DNA from 2 places in the Pseudomonas sp. H11T01 genome. Region 2 is predicted to be linked to the other one. Evidence: riboswitches for the same ligand, from Rfam matches in the RefSeq annotation. Region 2 holds a riboswitch; the other holds the start of a gene.
The links. Region 2 has a riboswitch for cobalamin ahead of ACN1C3_RS03110 (CbtB domain-containing protein). Riboswitches for the same ligand answer to the same signal wherever they lie in the genome.
Positions count from the first base shown of each region.

Region 1: it holds a riboswitch for cobalamin, as region 2 does, so the genes downstream of both, cobO (cob(I)yrinic acid a,c-diamide adenosyltransferase) here and ACN1C3_RS03110 (CbtB domain-containing protein) in region 2, are expected to answer to the same signal.

Region 1 covers NZ_JBLYED010000004.1:246,592-252,580, forward strand. The annotation lists gene bluB (5,6-dimethylbenzimidazole synthase) at 1-427, opposite strand, end outside; gene ACN1C3_RS07415 (cobyrinate a,c-diamide synthase) at 424-1,728, opposite strand; gene cobO (cob(I)yrinic acid a,c-diamide adenosyltransferase) at 1,739-2,350, opposite strand; cobalamin riboswitch at 2,428-2,663, opposite strand; gene ACN1C3_RS07425 (hypothetical protein) at 2,819-3,403, shown strand; gene ACN1C3_RS07430 (PQQ-dependent sugar dehydrogenase) at 3,471-4,781, shown strand; gene ACN1C3_RS07435 (class I SAM-dependent methyltransferase) at 4,789-5,451, opposite strand; gene ACN1C3_RS07440 (C40 family peptidase) at 5,474-5,989, opposite strand, start outside.
Region 2 covers NZ_JBLYED010000002.1:119,486-125,474, forward strand. The annotation lists gene cobN (cobaltochelatase subunit CobN) at 1-1,980, opposite strand, end outside; gene cobW (cobalamin biosynthesis protein CobW) at 1,984-3,063, opposite strand; cobalamin riboswitch at 3,157-3,386, opposite strand; cobalamin riboswitch at 3,530-3,759, shown strand; gene ACN1C3_RS03110 (CbtB domain-containing protein) at 3,858-4,052, shown strand; gene ACN1C3_RS03115 (CbtA family protein) at 4,064-4,765, shown strand; gene ACN1C3_RS03120 (cobalamin biosynthesis protein) at 4,762-5,175, shown strand; gene cobM (precorrin-4 C(11)-methyltransferase) at 5,257-5,989, shown strand, end outside.

The DNA of each region.
Region 1 (5,989 bases), on a different contig from region 2:
CCAGCCAGAGATTCTGAATGGCACAGGACAACGAGGCCATGTCCATTTCCGGCAAGGTCCGGCGACCAAAGATATGCCGCTCGCGATCATCCATCAGCGCGGCGACCAGCACTTCGGCGCAGTCGTTGATGCCTTCGACTTTCAACTTCATGAATTCGTCGGACCGTTCGCCCAGCGCCTCGGCGGTGCGCACGCGTTCCTCTTCCACCAGTTGCTGGATCTTGCCGCGCAATGGACGGTCGGTGATGCGGATAAACCGCCACGGCTGCATCAGGCCAACACTGGGGGCTTGATGGGCGGCTTCGAGCAGGCGTCTGAGCAGTTCAGGCTCGACGGTGCCGCCAGCGAAGTGGCGCATGTCGCGGCGCTCGCCGATGACTCGGTAGACCGCCGCGCGTTCGTGCGCAGAAAATGCGTTGTCAGTCATGTTGGATCAGGCGCAAACAGCGCGGCCACTGCCGACGGGTTGGAAGGAAAATAGAAGTGCACGTAGGACGCGGTCATTCGACCGTCACGATAAACCGCTTCTGCACCCCGTCCACCATTAGGGCTCAGGCCACGGGCAATCGGCTCCAGCTCCGTACTGGTCAGCGAATGGTGATAGGTGTGACCGCGCAACGAACCTTCCGGCAGATCAACCGCCTGCAAGGCCAACGCCGCCAGACGCTTTTGCATCACCGCGTCGCCCGCCAACAATCCCACCAGTTCGGCGCGTTGCCCCTCGACATCGGTCAAGGAGTCGAGCAAGTACAACATGCCGCCACATTCAGCCAGCAACGGCTTACCGGCAGCATGGTGTGCGCGGATCGTAGCCAGCATCGTGGCGTTTTCCGCCAGCGCCACATGATGCAATTCCGGGTATCCGCCCGGCAGGTACACGCTGTCAGCCTCAGGCAATTCACGGTCATGAATCGGCGAGAAGAACAGCAACTCGGCGCCCATCGCCCGCAGCAGGTCCAGACTCGCGCCATAGGTGAACGCGAACGCTTCATCGCGGGCCACGGCAATCCGTACTCCGGCCAATAAGGGTTCCGCGACTACAACGTCAGGCGCAGCGAACTCGACCGCAGGCGGCAACGCCACTTCGCAACTGCTGGCCAAGGCGTCGGCCGCCGCGTCGAGGCGCAGGTCCAGATCATTCAATTCGCTGGCCTGCACCAGGCCCAGGTGACGGCTCGGCAGTTCGATCCCGGTTTCCCGGGACAACGCACCATACCAGCGCAGGCCCTCGGTCAGGCTGCCTTCGAGCAATTGCGCATGGCGCAAGGTGCCAACACGGTTGGCCAGCACACCGGCAAACGGCAAGTCCGGCTGATAACGCGCCAGGCCCAAGGCCAGGGCGCCGAAGGTCTGGGCCATGGCCGTGCCGTCGATCACTGCGAGCACCGGCACACCAAAGTGCCGCGCCAGATCGGCGCTGGACGGCGTGCCGTCGAACAGGCCCATGACCCCTTCGATCAGAATCAGGTCAGCCTCGCCCGCCGCTTCCCACAGCAAACGACGGCTTTCTTGTTCGCCGACCATCCACATGTCCAGTTGATACACCGGCGCACCGCTGGCGCGCTCGAGAATCATCGGGTCGAGGAAGTCCGGACCACACTTGAACACCCGAACCTTGCGTCCCTGATTGCGATGCAAACGGGCCAGCGCGGCGGTCACGGTGGTCTTGCCCTGACCGGAAGCCGGCGCGGCGATCAATACCGCCGGGCAATGACGTGCATCACTCATGCTTGAATACTCACAGCTCGATGCCTTTTTGCGCTTTGATCCCGGCCTGGAACGCATGTTTGAGCACGCCCATTTCGGTGACCGTATCGGCCAGGTCGATCATCTCTGGCTTGGCGCCGCGGCCGGTGACCAGCACATGCTGCATCGCCGGGCGAGCCTGCAAGTCGCTGAGCACCTGGTCCAGGTCCAGATAGCCGTGCTTGAGGGCGATGTTCAATTCGTCGAGCACCACCAGGCCGATGGCCGGGTCTCGCAGCAGTTCACGGGACACTTCCCAGGCTGCTTCAGCCGCAGCGATGTCACGCTGACGGTCCTGGGTTTCCCAGGTAAAGCCTTCGCCCATCACGTGAAAGCGCACTTGCTCGGGAAAGCGTCGAAAGAACAGCTCCTCACCGGTGCTGTTGCGACCCTTGATGAACTGCACTACGCCGCATTGCATGCCGTGACCCATGGCCCGGGCAAGCATGCCGAAGGCGGAACTGCTTTTGCCTTTGCCGTTGCCGGTCAGCACCAACAACAATCCGCATTCGTTTGGTGAGTTGGCAATGCGCTCGTCGATGACGGCTTTTTTGCGCAGCATGCGCGCCAGATGGCGTTCGTCACGATCGGGGGATTCAGTCATGGCAGCTCTCCACTAGGGTGGATAATGGGGGGCAGGAATAGAAATAGACGGCATTAAGCCTGGCATCGCCCACCGTGATGCCGTTGGATGAATCAGGCCGGTCTCCGGGCTCATGAGTGGGTTTACCCCGGACCGCACGCCTTCCCATGTCGACACTCGACACAGTGGCACAAAGCACAGTCTTGACTCATTTACCGTTGCGGGGGCAGCGCCGGGATCGCTGCCCGTTCTGTTAAAGAACGCGCACTCACCGGCTTCCCTGTTTCACTCTGTCGACCGTCGGCCACAGAGCACCTGAAACAAGTCGCGAAGGTTAGAGGGTTGGGGGTGGAGCGTCAATTAAACCCGGGACGTTCAACCACGATTGTGTGCCGTCGATCAAAAAACTGACGCCAATCTTGTGCCACACTGAAAGCAGTGATATCAAAGAGCCACAACACTAACATTACAAGAATAAGGGTGAGCAACATGCAAGGCATGATCATCAGCAATCCGAAACTGGAGTTCCTGCGCCCGGTGCTGGAGCGTTGGTTTGACTGTATCGATCGCTACAACCAGATGCGAGGCGATAACGAATCCCCTTATTGGTTCGATGAACGCGCCAACATTGGCCTGCTCTCAGCTGCCGCCTGGATGGCGGAAATGGTGACTCTGGAACAAGCCGCGACCAAGAAACAGCAGGAAGACGGCAATCGCAACGGGCGGGCCGACCTCTTCATCGCCACCCAGGAAGAACGGGTCTACATCCAGGCCACCCAACGCTGGCCACGGGTCAATAACCTGAATCTCACGCAAGCATTGGTCGACATCGTTAGCGATGCGAAGAAAATCAGCTACGCCAGTGACCTGAAGCTGGGTTGCCTGTTCGTGGCGCCACAAAAGGCCCAACAGAGCGCCACCCCGGAAGAACTCCAGGACATGGTCGACGACCTGCAAAAGGAACACACCTGCGCTGTGGCCTGGTATTTCCCCTATGGCTACCGCAAGTTGCGCAACGAATCCGGCAATTATTATCCCGGCATTGCCGTACTGCTCAAAGAGGCACGCGGCTGAAACGTTGAACCAACCGGCAGCGATGCTCCTCTACTGATTACATCAGTGCAGTCATAGGGAGTTCAGCATGCTCAAGCCTCAACTTGCCCTCCTCATTGTCCTCACCGGAGGGCTTGCAGCCTGTGGTGAAACCGCCACGCTGCAAGTCTCGGACGGCACCGGGCCATCGCCAAAGCTGCCGGAACCCAACAACACTCTTGTCCCGACCGTCAACGTTGCCCCGGCAATCGGCTGGCCCAAAGGTGTCAAGCCGACCACCGCGCCTGGCACTCAAGTGGCAGCGTTTGCCGAAGGGCTCGATCATCCGCGCTGGCTTTACGTGCTGCCTAATGGGGATGTGCTGGTGGCCGAAACCAACTCGCCACCCAAACCGGATGATGGCAAAGGTATTCGTGGCTGGATCATGGGCAAAGCCATGGCCCGCGCCGGTGCCAAAGTACCGAGCCCCAACCGCATCATCCTGCTGCGGGACAAGGACCACGACGGCGTCGCCGAAACCCGTACGGTGTTCCTGGAAAACCTTAACTCGCCGTTCGGCATGACCTTGGTTGGCAATGACCTGTACGTGGCCGACACCGATCAGTTGCTGCGTTTTCCCTACCAGAGCGGCGAAACCACCATCAGCGCACAACCGACCAAAGTGGTAGACCTGCCTGGCGGCACCTTGAATCACCACTGGACCAAGAACGTGATTGCCAGCAAGGATGGCAAGAAGCTCTACGTCACCGTCGGCTCCAACAGCAATGTCGGAGAAAACGGTCTGGAGCGGGAAGAAGGTCGCGCAGCGATCTGGGAAGTCGACCGTGCGACGGGTAAGCACCGCATCTTCGCTTCGGGGCTGCGTAACCCCAATGGCATGGCCTGGGAGCCGCAGAGCGGGAAACTCTGGACCGCAGTCAACGAACGGGACGAGATCGGCAGCGATCTGGTGCCGGACTACATCACTTCGGTCAAGGACGGGGCCTTCTACGGTTGGCCCTTCAGTTATTACGGCCAGCACCTCGACGTGCGCGTCACCCCGCAAAACCCGAAGCTGGTGGCCAAAGCCATTGCCCCGGACTACGCCGTTGGCCCGCACACCGCGTCGCTGGGCCTGACCTTCGCTGAAGGCAGCACGTTGCCAGCGCCGTTCACTCAAGGCGCATTCATCGGCCAGCACGGCTCCTGGAACCGCAAACCTCATAGCGGCTACAAAGTGATCTTCGTACCGTTCAGCGCCGGCAAACCGACCGGACAACCGATTGACGTGCTGACAGGTTTCCTCAATGCAGACGACAAAGCCATGGGCCGCCCGGTGGGCGTGGTAATTGATCAGCAAGGGAATTTGTTGGTGGCGGATGATGTGGGGAACAAAGTTTGGCGGGTGTCGGCTAAATAAAAATGACCTACAGTTTGCGGCACAACGTCAGCCCATCACCTAACGGCAACAGCGACAAGTCGACACGCGGGTCATCCTTCAAGGCGCGGTTCAGCGCCTGGATAGCTCGGGTATCTTCACTCTCGGGATTCACCTCAAGCACCCGCCCGCTCCACAACGTGTTATCGAAAATCGCCAGCCCACCACTTCGCAACAGACGCAAGGCACTCTCCAGATAGGCCGGATAGTTGGCTTTGTCGGCATCAATGAAGATCAAGTCGAAACAGCCACCCTGCCCTTGCTGCTCGATCTGAGCCAGGGTTTCCAGCGCAGGTGCCAGGCGCAATTCAATCCGCTGCGCCACACCCGCCTCCTGCCAGTAACGGCGGGCGGTGGCGTTGTAATCGCCCGGGATATCGCAGCAGATCAACGTGCCGTCTTCCGGCAAGACTGAAGCCATGCACAAAGCGCTATAGCCGGTGAAAGTACCGACTTCCAGCAAGCGCCTGGCACCGGTCAGCTTGACCAATAGCGCGAGGAATTGGCCCTGCTCGGGCGCCACCTGCCAGCGGGCCATGGGTAACGCCTGGGTTTCGTCACGCAAACGGCGCAACAACGGCGTCTCGCGCAGGGAAACATCCAGCAGGTAGCTGTAGAGGGAATCGTCAAGATTGAGAGTGCGAGCGGTCATGACAACCTCTGCAAGCTGTGGCCTAAGGGTTGTGCGCCAGACGTTCCGGCTGCAATACCCGCTTGGCGCTGAGATAGGCTTTCTGCCAGTAGGCTTTGGACAGGCTGTCCAGCTTCACCGTTCCGCCGGTGGCCGGCGCGTGAACAAATCGACCTTCGCCGACATAGATCCCGGCGTGGCTGACTTGCGAGCCGCCATTGGTGGCAAAAAAAATCAGGTCACCGGTCTGTAGTGCGTTTTGGTCGACATCCTGCGCACTCATGCCGATCATCTCATGGGTCGAACGCGGTAGCGTGACACCGGCTACATCGCGATAAACATAACCGATCAAGCCGCTGCAATCGAAACCCGAATCCGGCGTATTACCACCCCAACGATACGGCGTCCCCACCAGGCCCAGCGCACGGAATAGCACGTCTTCGGCCGCAGGCGAAAAGGTTTGGGGGGAAGCGAAAACAGGCGTCCGAATCACCGGAGCAGGCGGCGGAGTGCGGCTGGCGCAAGCACTGAGCAGTGCAGCGAACACGAGAAGTGCGAG
Region 2 (5,989 bases):
GCGGTCGATGTGGGTTTCGCGCACCAGTTTCAGAATGTCGCGCTGCAACTCACGGGCGCGGCGCGGGTCAAGCAACTGCGCTTCGTAATACTCGTCGGCCAGCAGTTCGAGATTGCGCAGCGGGCCGTAGGTCTCGGCGCGGGTCAACGGCGGCATCAGGTGATCGATGATCACCGCCTGGGTGCGCCGCTTGGCCTGGGCGCCCTCACCTGGGTCGTTGACGATAAACGGATAGATATTCGGCAACGGCCCCAGCAGCGCATCCGGCCAGCAGTTTTCCGAAAGGCCAACACCCTTGCCCGGCAGCCATTCGAGGTTGCCGTGCTTGCCGACGTGAATCACCCCATGGGCGCCATAGGTTTGCCGCAACCAGAAATAGAACGCCAGATAGCCGTGAGGCGGCACCAGGTCCGGGTCGTGATAGACCGCACTCGGGTCGACCTGATAACCCCGCGCCGGTTGAATGCCAACGAAGGTCAGACCGAAGCGCAGACCGGCAATCATCATTCGCCCGCCACGGAACATCGGGTCACTTTCAGGCGTGCCCCAGCGCTCCAGCACCGCGTTGCGATTGGCTTCGGGCAAGGCGTTGAACATCAGGAAATAGTCGTCCAGTGCCAGGCTTTGCTGGCACGGTCGCTGGTCGAGGGTCTCCAGATCGTTGCTGACGCCGCCGAGCAATTGCTGAATCAGCGCTGTGCCACTTTCCGGCAAATCAGCCGGCAGCGGATAGCCTTCGGCGTGCAGCGCCCGCAGGATATTCAGCGCGGCGGCCGGGGTGTCGAGGCCCACACCATTGCCGATCCGGCCATCGCGGGTCGGGTAGTTGGCCAGAATCAGCGCGATACGTTTTTCGCTGTTCGGCACCCGCGCCAGATCAGTCCAGCGCCGCGCCAGTTCGGCAACGAAGTCCATACGCGCAGGCGCAGGTCGGTAGCAAACCACGTCGGACTGGCTGCGCTCGCTGCGCCAGGCCAGGTCCTTAAAGCTGATAGGCCGGCTGATGATGCGCCCGTCCAGTTCCGGCAAGGCGATGTGCATGGCCAGGTCTCGCGGCCCGAGGCCCTGCTCGCTGGCGCGCCAACTCGGCTCGTTGTCCTGGGCGCAGATCGCCTGGATCACCGGAATGTTGCGCCGAAACGGTCGCAGGTGCGGTGCTTCGGGGCTGGATTGGGCAAAACCGGTGGTGTTCAAAATCACCCCAGCCTCGACCTCGTCCAGCAAGTCCTCGACCACCGTCAGGCAGCCGGGCTCTTTCAAACTGGCCAGCGCAATCGGCAACGGGTTAAGCCCTGCCGCCTGCAAGCGCTGGCAGAAAACATCGATGAAACCGGTGTTCGCCGCTTGTAAGTGCGAGCGATAGAACAATACCGCCGCCACGGGCTGATCGGCGTGCCAGTCGGCCTGCCAATCGCTGAGTGCGGCATTGCTTTTGTGCGGATGGTAAATCGCCGTGCGCGGCAGGATATGCGGTTCGGCCCAAGGGTAATCGCGGCCCAGCCAACGACTGGCGAGGCACCGATACAGGTCCAGCGCATTAGCCAAACCGCCCTGACGCAGGAAGTACCAAAGCCGATCACGGTCTTCGGCAACCACCGTACTCAGGTCGCTCAGTTCAGGGTCGGGACGGTCATCGCCCGGCACCAGAATCAGCTGCACGCCCTTCTCGGCCAGTTCTACCAGACGCTCGATGCCGTAACGCCAATAGCCGATCCCGCCGTGCAGCGAAATCAGAATGACTTTGGCGTGACGCAACACCTCATCGACATACAGGTCGACCGAGGCGTGATTCTGCACCTGCATCGGGTTGGCCAGACGCAGGCTCGGATAGTCGTCCGGCAACTGCTGCGCGGCTTCGGCGAGCAGCGCCAGGCTGGAGTCACCGCTGCACAGGATCACCAGCTCGGCTGGGGTTTGTCCAAGGTCGGCAATGTTGTCATCCGACACGAAACCGCCGGGCTGGGTCCTGAGCAGGTGCATGGCTTAAACGCTGAGTGCGGCGCGCAATTGCGCTTCGATCAGAACAGCATCCAGTGCCTGGCCGATCAGCACCAGATGCGTTGCACGCGGCTCGTCGGCGCGCCAGGCACGGTCAAAATGTTTATCGAAACGCGTGCCCACGCCCTGAATCAGCAAGCGCATCGGCTTGTTCGGGACCGCGGCGAAGCCCTTGACCCGCAGGATGCCGTGCTGAACCACCAGCTGGGTCAGGACGTCCAGCAGCAGGCTTTCGTCGGCTTGGGGCAGTTCGATGGAGATGGAATCGAAGGCGTCGTGGTCATGGTCGTCATGTCCTTCACTATCGGCGTCGCCATCGTGGTGATGGTCGTGGTGGCTGTGACGGCCGTCGATGTGCTCTTCGGAGCCGGCGCCCAGGCCGATCAACACGTCCAGTGGCACACGACCACTGCTGGCTTCGATGATTTTTACCGCTGGCGGCAGTTCTTCGGCGACTTCCAGACGCACACGGGCCAGGTCTTCAGGGCTGATCAGGTCGGCTTTGTTGAGGATCACCAGGTCGGCGCTGGCCAATTGGTCGGCGAACAGCTCGTGCAGCGGCGATTCGTGGTCCAGGTTCGGGTCGAGCTTGCGCTGAGCGTCGACCTGGTCCGGGAACGCGGCGAAGGTGCCGGCGGCCACGGCCGGGCTGTCGACCACGGTGATCACCGCATCGACCGTGCAGGCACTGCGGATTTCCGGCCACTGGAAGGCTTGCACCAGCGGTTTTGGCAGGGCCAGACCAGAAGTTTCAATGAGGATGTGGTCCAGATCAGCACGACGGGCAACCAGTTCGCGCATGACCGGGAAGAATTCTTCCTGGACGGTACAGCACAGGCAACCATTGGCCAGTTCATAGACGCGGCCGCTGGCTTCTTCTTCCGTGCAACCGATGGAACATTGCTTGAGGATTTCGCCATCGATGCCCAGCTCGCCGAACTCATTGACGATGACCGCGATGCGGCGGCCCTGGGCGTTATCGAGCATGTGCCGCAGCAACGTGGTTTTGCCCGAACCGAGGAAGCCGGTAACGATGGTGACGGGAAGTTTGGCCAGTGTTTTCATCGGATGCCCTTTGGCAAGGTGGCGGGCATACGGGACGACAACCGCGAACGTGGGCGCGGAAGATTTCGCCACCGGATCACCCCGCCCGGTTGTAGTGAGAATCTGGTACGAGGCAGGTCTCCTGGCTGACGGTGTGCCGGTCTTTCGACTGGCGATTTCTACGCCTTCCCGCTCGCCCTATGGGTAGACGCCCTATAGGAAGAGTATGCAGTGGCATGGCAGAAACGGAACCGTTCACAGTTGCGGGGGCAGCCGCGGCATTGACCGCGTTCCCTTCTTAGCTTCGGCGAGAACGCCGAAGAACCTCGAAAGCGCAAGGCTACGCAGTGCCGCAAGGCGGGTCAATGTCCGCAAAGTGATTGCGATCCCCTTGTGGCGCGGGAGCAAGCTCCCTCGCCACAAGGGGCCGGCGCAATCTTGAGGTGAGAACCTTTGCCAATTGACGCCCATCCCCCGCGCATGTTCTCCTTCACACCTTGTTACGGGTGCCCTTCACAGGGTGAAACGGGAAACCGGTGCGTCATGTGCTTTACTCAAAGCCTTGATCAGTCCGGTGCTGCCCCCGCAACGGTAAGCGAGCGAAGAGTCAGATCCACTGTGCCAGCAGTTCGGCATGGGAAGGCGATTCTTGCAGGTGAAGGCAGTAGCCCAAACCCCTCGTGAGCCCGGAGACCGGCCCGCAATACTGAAATAACAAACCCGCGGTGGGCGGGCGCTGTTTGAACCTCTGCGTGCCTGTCTCGCGGGGTTTTCATGCGCTCGATTCACCCGCTGACACACCAGAGGGAAGCGCCATGTCGATCATCAGCAGCACTCGCCACGCAGGCACCACCAGCACCACCTCCACCCTGAGCCAACGGCTGATTGCCGCTATCGGCGCATCGATCCTGGGCGCGAGCCTGGTGTACTTCGCCGGTTTCTCACACATTGATGCGGTGCACAACGCGGCCCACGACACCCGTCACAGCTCCGCCTTCCCGTGTCATTGAGACCTGCCTACATGATCAAGCGTATTGCGCAAACCGCAGGTTTCACCGGGCTGCTTGCAGCCCTGTTGCTGACCCTGCTGCAAAGCTTCTGGGTCGCGCCGCTGATTCTCCAGGCGGAAACCTATGAAAAGGCCCCAGCCGCCGAAGTTCACGAACATGCTGAAGGCGCCATGGCCGGTCACACCCACGACGCCGAAGCCTGGGAGCCGGAAGACGGCTGGCAGCGCGTACTGTCGACCACCGGTGGCAATCTGGTGGTGGCGGTCGGTTTCGCCCTGATGCTCGCGGGCCTCTATACCTTGCGCGCACCGAATCGCACGTCTCAGGGTTTGCTCTGGGGCCTGGCCGGTTACGCGACTTTCGTGCTGGCGCCAACCCTGGGTTTGCCACCTGAATTGCCGGGCACCGCTGCGGCGGACCTTGCGTCACGGCAGATCTGGTGGATCGGTACAGCGTCTTCGACAGCCGTCGGCATCGCGCTGATCGTGTTCGGTAAGCACTGGCTGCTGAAGATTCTCGGCGTGGCAATTCTGGCGGTACCGCACATCATTGGCGCACCACAACCAGAAGTGCATTCCAGCCTGGCGCCGGAAGCGCTCGAAGCACAATTCAAAATCGCTTCGCAACTGACCAACGCCGCGTTCTGGCTGGCCCTGGGCCTGATCAGCGCCTGGCTGTTCCGTCGCAAAAGCGAAGGCCCATACCGCGCATGACCGACATCAGCACAGCGCCGCCCCTGGTGGTCGGCCTGGGCTGCCAGCGTGGCTGCCCCGCCAGCACGCTACGGGCGCTGCTCGATCAGGCTTTGCAGGCCCATCACATTGAGCTTCGAGCGATCCGGGCCCTGGCCAGTATCGACCTGAAACGCGATGAACCTGGCCTACTCGAACTGGCCGAGCAATTGGCGCTGCCGCTGACGTTCTTCAGTAGCACGCAACTCGCTGCCTACGAACCCCGACTCAGTCACCGCTCAGAGATCGCCTTTGAACGCACGGGTTGCTACGGTGTGGCCGAAAGCACTGCTTTAGCTCTCGCCGAACAGCTGACGCCAAACCCCGCCAAACTGCTGATCACGCGACAAAAATACGCCCAGGCCACCCTTGCATTGGCGTCTGCGCCGTAAAACCCCCGATAATCTCCACCCTTGATCATGAGCAATCTTCATCTGAAGCGTTGCCAACACGACTTTGCACAGGAAACAGCCATGACCGTCTACTTTATCGGCGCAGGCCCCGGCGACCCGGAGCTGATCACCGTCAAAGGCCAGCGGCTGATCCGCAGTTGCCCGGTCATCATCTATGCAGGCTCCTTGGTGCCCGCTGCTGTGCTTGAAGGCCACCAGGCAGAACGGGTGGTCAACAGCGCCGAGCTGCACCTGGAACAGATCATCGAACTGATCAAGACTGCCCACGACAACGGCCAGGACGTGGCCCGGGTGCATTCCGGTGACCCGAGCCTGTACGGCGCGATTGGCGAGCAGATTCGCTATTTGCGCGAGCTGAATATTCCTTTTGAAATCATCCCCGGCGTAACTGCTACGGCCGCCTGCGCAGCCCTGCTGGGCGCGGAGCTGACGCTGCCGGACGTGTCCCAGAGCGTGATTCTGACCCGCTACGCCGACAAAACCGCGATGCCGCCCGGGGAAGAACTCGGCAGCCTGGCACAGCACGGGGCCACCATGGCGATTCATCTGGGGGTCAATCATCTGGAAAAGATCCTCGCCGAGCTGGTCCCGCACTACGGCGTGGACTGCCCGATCGCGGTGATTCATCGCGCCACCTGGCCGGATCAGGATTGGGTGGTGGGTACGCTGGCGGATATCGCTGAAAAGGTTCAGGCAAAGGGATTTCGCCGTACGGCGCTAATTCTGGTGGGCCGAGTGTTGGCCAGTGACAATTTCAGCGAGTCGTCGTTGTATCGCGCCGGGCATGCGCATT